2 linked regions of the Pedobacter sp. W3I1 genome follow. The protein of the gene in region 1 interacts with the protein of each later gene in a pairwise test. Links are inferred from orthologs where the notes say so. Each region holds a gene or a part of one and is shown on either strand. Other genes may lie near its edges.

Evidence for each region.
Region 2: the proteins of QF042_RS04605 (region 1) and QF042_RS14545 interact in binary tests that used the Escherichia coli proteins (3 or more experiments, as listed by UniProt). The link is inferred for Pedobacter sp. W3I1 from one-to-one orthologs.

The regions. Positions count from the first base shown.
Region 1 is NZ_JAUSXN010000001.1:1,043,442-1,046,468, forward strand. Bases 77-3,024 are described here. They hold QF042_RS04605 (cbb3-type cytochrome c oxidase subunit I), read left to right. Parts: upstream 77-584; coding sequence 585-2,465; downstream 2,466-3,024. Other genes in these bases: QF042_RS04600 (cytochrome c oxidase subunit II), read left to right, coding at 77-561; QF042_RS04610 (heme A synthase), read left to right, coding at 2,549-3,024. In the rest of the region: more of QF042_RS04600, read left to right, coding at 1-76; more of QF042_RS04610, read left to right, coding at 3,025-3,027. UniProt on the Escherichia coli protein: Cytochrome bo(3) ubiquinol oxidase is the terminal enzyme in the aerobic respiratory chain of E.coli that predominates when cells are grown at high aeration.
Region 2 is NZ_JAUSXN010000001.1:3,513,966-3,516,821, forward strand. The notes cover bases 1-2,777. They hold QF042_RS14545 (methionine aminotransferase), read left to right. Parts: upstream 1-704; coding sequence 705-1,850; downstream 1,851-2,777. Other genes in these bases: QF042_RS14540 (DUF2271 domain-containing protein), read right to left, coding at 1-422; QF042_RS14550 (amidohydrolase), read left to right, coding at 1,871-2,674. In the rest of the region: QF042_RS14555 (N(4)-(beta-N-acetylglucosaminyl)-L-asparaginase), read left to right, coding at 2,839-2,856. UniProt on the Escherichia coli protein: Shows aminotransferase activity with methionine and histidine as substrates, and to a lesser extent also with phenylalanine.

The sequences.
Region 1 (3,027 bases):
TTTAAATGGTCTATCCGTTATCCTGGAGCTGATGGAATAGTAGGTAATAAAAATTACAAACTAACAACAGCTAGCAATACATTGGGTATCGATTTTAAAGATATAAACTCTCGTGATGATGAAATGGCTGATGAGATGGTGCTTCCTGTGGGCAAACCAGTTAAACTGATTTTAACCAGTAAAGATGTAATTCACAGTTTTTATATGCCACACTTCAGAGTACAGTTAAATACCGTACCGGGCATGAGAACTATATTTGAGTTTACGCCTACAAAAACTACTGCAGAAATGCAGCAAGAAACCAACGATCCTAACTTTAAGTACCTTTTCTTCTGTGCTAAAATTTGCGGGGCTGGGCACTACAACATGCAAAAAGTGGTACGCGTAGTTTCTGAGGCTGAATACAAAACCTGGATTGCAGAACAAAAAACATACTTAAACGACGATTTAAGAAAACAATTTAATTTGCCAGTGGCACCTGCACCTGTAAAATCAGTAGCAGATTCAGCAGCAACAGATTCAGTAGCTGCGAAAACTAACCAAATGGCTTTAAATAAATAATATTAAGCAGGAGCGAACGAATTATGTCAACAATAGCATTACACGACGAACACAATCACGATCACGCTGATCATGGGCATCATAAAGAGACTTTGATTTCAAAGTATATCTTTAGTATGGATCATAAAATGATTGCCAAGCAATTTTTGATTACCGGTATTATTATGGCGGTAATAGCAATGGGCTTATCAATTTTATTCCGTATTCAATTGGCATGGCCAGATCAAAACTTCCCTTTCTTAGAAACATTTTTAGGTAAATGGGCTGAAGGTGGTCGTATTAAACCCGACTTTTATCTGGCTTTGGTAACCATTCATGGTACCATCATGGTATTCTTTGTACTAACCGCCGGATTGAGCGGTACCTTTAGTAACTTACTTATTCCGCTTCAAATTGGAGCTAGAGATATGGCATCGCCATTCTTAAACATGCTTTCATACTGGTTCTTCTTTACTGCTTGTGTGGTAATGATGTCATCATTCTTTATCCAAACAGGACCTGCATCAGGTGGCTGGACGGTTTATCCGCCATTATCGGTTGTAGCTAAAGCAATGCCAGGTTCTGGTTTAGGTATGACTTTATGGTTAATCAGTATGGTACTTTTCGTAGCATCGTCTTTAATGGGTGGTATTAACTATGTAAGTACAATTTTAAATATGCGTACTAAAGGTATGGACCTTTGGAAAATGCCATTGACCATTTGGGCTTTCTTTTTGACTGCTATTTTAGGTATCTTATCATTCCCTGTTCTTGTAGCTGGTGTGGTGTTAATGGTATTCGACCGTAGTTTTGGAACAAGTTTTTACCTATCTGATCTTGTATTTGGTACCGATATTTTACCAAATGAAGGTGGTTCTCCAATTTTATGGCAACACTTATTTTGGTTCTTAGGTCACCCTGAGGTATATATTGTAATTATGCCTGCATTGGGTATCTCGTCTGAGGTAATCTCTGTAAATTCACGTAAACCAATCTTTGGTTACCATGCGATGGTTTACTCTTTAATTGGTATTACGGTATTATCGTTCATCGTATGGGGTCACCATATGTTTGTAACAGGTATGAATCCATTATTGGGTGGTGTGTTTATGATTACCACCTTGATTATCGCTGTACCATCGGCTGTAAAAACATTTAACTACTTAGCTACATTATGGCGTGGTAACATCCGTTTCACTCCGGCAATGTTATTTGCTATTGGTTTAGTTTCATTCTTTATCTCTGGTGGTTTAACTGGTATCTTCTTAGGAAATGCTTCATTGGATATTAACTTACACGATACCTATTTTGTTGTTGCCCACTTCCACCTGGTAATGGGATCTGCAGCAATCTTCGGTATGCTTGCGGGTGTTTATCACTGGTTTCCTAAAATGTTTGGTAGAATGATGAATGCCAAATTAGGATATTTACACTTCTGGTTAACTTTCATTGCAGCTTACCTGGTATTCTTTCCGCTTCACTTCTTAGGTTTAGATGGTGTACCTCGTCGTTACTATGCATTTACCGAGTTCGAATTTATGAAGAAATGGTTAACCGTTAACGTATTTGTAACATGGGCAGCTATTATGGCAGCACTTGCTCAGGTAGCGTTTTTGTTTAACTTCTTCTATTCAATCTTTAAAGGAAAAGTATCTCCTCAAAATCCTTGGGAATCTAATACTTTAGAATGGACTGCACCAGTAGAACACCTTCACGGTAACTGGCCGGGAGAAATTCCTACGGTTTACAGATGGCCATATGATTATAGCAAACCTGGTCATGATGCAGATTTTATTCCTCAAACAGTTCCTTTCTCTCAAACCATGAGCTCTAACTTGCCTCACGATTTTGAAGGAAATGCAGAAGCAGAAAAAATACAACAAGATTGGGAACTAGCTAACCCTGTTGCAGAAAACAAAGGCTAGTTTATAAGCTTAAATACAATTTTAAAAGGGGTATCTGATTAAGTTTCTGCTTATCCGGATACCCTTTTCATCTTAATAGATATATGGTCAGCAGATCAGAACAACGTTTCATTAGAGTTAATCTTATAACCATCATAGTTACGCTATTGGTTATACTAGCTGGTGGTATTGTACGCAGTACCGGATCGGGCATGGGTTGTCCGGATTGGCCAAAATGTTTCGATCGCTATATTCCGCCAACTGATGTATCGCAACTGCCTGCCAATTACAAAGAAAAGTATGTAGCAGGTAGGTTAAAAAAGAATGAAAAATTTGCCAAATATCTGGAAAGCATAGGCAAAGTAGCCTTGGCTGATAGTATCAGGCATGATAAGAGTATCACGATACCTGAGGAGTTTAATCCAACTAAAACCTGGACAGAATACTTGAACAGACTGGCTGGGGTAGCCGCGGGAATATTCCTGTTTTTAACAGTAGTTTATTCTTTTACCTACCGCAAAACAGCTAAACGCATTATTGTACTCAGCATCCTGAATCTCTTTGTAGTAGGATACCAGGGCTG
Region 2 (2,856 bases), 2.5 Mb from region 1 along the record:
AATGCTGCAGTAGATGGCAAACGGCCTTCGGCAGCTGCCTTTTTCCAAACATCGCCAATTACTTTAGCTGATGCATCAAGGGCACCATTGGTTAACACTTTATAACTTTCAAACTGTTTTAAAACCTCAAACAATTCTGACGAAACTTTAGTGGTTTGTTTACCACTACTCATCCATTTACTAAATTCGCTGTTAGCTTTATAAGCACTTAAAATATTATCCAGCCTATCTATTTCGTTTAATGCACGCTCTTCTGCTAAATCTGCATCAACCTGGCTAGTTGTCTTAAATTTTAATTCTAACGATGTGCCCAATACATTTTCGTAGTTGGAAACAAATGTTCTTAAAGCTTTTTTCGGGCTAACAAATGCAGATGCGCTTATGACCAATAAAAAGGCAACAGTTAAGTGTTTAAACTTCATATTTAATGGATAATTGAGATTTTAAAACGCAAAGAAACGGCTTTATCTGGAATAATTTTAAATAAGAAGAAATATATTTGAAATAATACAAAATTTCACCTATAAAATTCGCCTATAATTAAGTTGTTTAATGCGTTCTTTTTGACGTTAATTTAGTGCAAGGGTTTAATGATCCTGAAATAGTTTTGTTACAGGTATAATTGAAATAACCCGATTAAGTAACCTTGCTTTTGTCATAGCTTTTTACGCTTTAAGCTTTTTTTTCCTATTTTCGCTTACAAGATGCTTAATATACAATCTAAACTCCCTGGCGTAAGTACCACCATTTTTTCGGTGATGAGTAAACTTGCAACAGAACACAATGCCATTAATCTTTCTCAGGGCTTCCCTGACTATGCCTGCGATCCAAAACTAGTTGAATTGGTAAATAAAGCCATGCAAGATGGTTTTAACCAATATGCGCCAATGCCTGGTTCTACTTTTTTAAAAGAAACCATTGCAGAGAAAGTTGAAAAACTATATAACATAAAATACAATCCCGATACTGAAATTACCGTTACAGCAGGTGGAACGCAAGCTATTTTTACCGCATTGGCGGCCATTATTAATGCAGGTGATGAAGTTATTATTTTCGAACCCGCTTACGATAGTTATGCACCTACAATTAAACTGTTAGGTGGCCTGGTTAAAACATACGAACTTGCCCCGCCTACTTATGCCATTGACTGGGATATGGTTAAGAAGCTGTTTACAGTAAAAACCAGAATGATCATCTTAAATACGCCACAAAACCCAACAGGTAGTATTTTATCATCAGATGATATGAAATCGCTTATTAAACTCGTCACTGGCACCGACATTTTAATCTTGAGCGACGAAGTTTATGAGCATTTAATTTACGATGAACAAAAGCACCAAAGTGTAATGCTCTATCCTGAATTAAAGCAAAGAAGTTTTATTGTAGCCTCGTTCGGCAAGCTTTTGCACGCTACAGGCTGGAAACTGGGCTACTGTTTGGCGCCAGAGAAATTAACCAAAGAATTTAGGAAGGTACACCAATTTAATGTTTTCAGCGTTAATAGTCCCATGCAGCAGGCTATTGCCGATTACATTAAAGAGCCAAAAAATTATACTGAAATAAGTAGTTTCTTTCAACAGAAAAGAGATTATTTTAGAAGCCTCCTGGCCGAAAGCCGTTTTAAACTTTTGCCTTGTAATGGTTCATATTTTCAATGCGCAAGCTACAGCAGCATTAGCGATGAGAAGGATACCGATTTTAGCATCAGACTGATCAAGGAGTTTGGAGTGGCTACCATTCCGGTTTCTGCATTTTACCAAAAAGCAACGGATCATAAAATCATCAGGTTCTGCTTTGCTAAAGAAGACGCTACACTTGCCTTAGCGGCAGAGAAATTAAAAAACGTTTAACCAGACTAAACCTATATACAATGGAAGCACCTGTTTACACCCAAATAGAAAATCTGAAAGTAACCGTCTTTCAGGCCTATCTTTTTTGGGAGAACATTGAGAAAAACCTCTTAAATCTGGCACTTCGATTATCGATGGGTGTAAGGGAGAAAACTGATATTATTATTTTGCCCGAAATGTTTAATACAGGTTTTAGTATGAATTCTGAAGCCTTGGCTGAAGAAATGGGTGGAAAAACGATGCAATGGATGCAAAAAATGGCGCACCAATACAATTGTGTGGTTACAGGAAGTATCATTATAAAAGAAAACAATCAATATTTTAACCGTTTGATCTGGATGGAGCCAGATGGCAAAAATCAGCATTACGATAAACGCCATTTGTTTGGCATGGGTGATGAAGATCAACACTTTAGTCCTGGTAAAGAAAAACTTATTGTCGAACTTAAAGGATGGAAAATCAGATTGGCCATTTGTTACGATTTGCGCTTTCCGGTTTGGTTGCGTAATGTAGACCAGGAATATGATATCTTACTCCTGGTTGCCAACTGGCCAGATAAAAGATCGGCCCATTGGAAGGCATTAATCCCGGCCAGGGCAATTGAAAACCAAAGTTATGTGATTGCTGTAAACCGTGTTGGGCATGATGGAAACCAGATTTACCATAGCGGATTATCGATGTGCCTGGATCCATATGGCAATACCGTTTATTATAAACCTGAAGACGAAGATTTATATACATTCAGTATCAATTACGAAGAACTGGTTAAAGTAAGAAGGCAATTTCCGTTTTTAAAGGATGCAGATCGGTTTACCATTAGTTAAATTAATAACCAATATTTAAATCACAATGATCAAATGGGAACGATAGTCTCAACAATTTAGCAATCACAACAATTTAAAAAATAATCAATATTTCGAATCGTAATTTTCAAAACTTGCGATCGATCAATTAAACGATTAACCATCACAAACACTTAACCATCAAAATGTTTAACCGCCGCAAA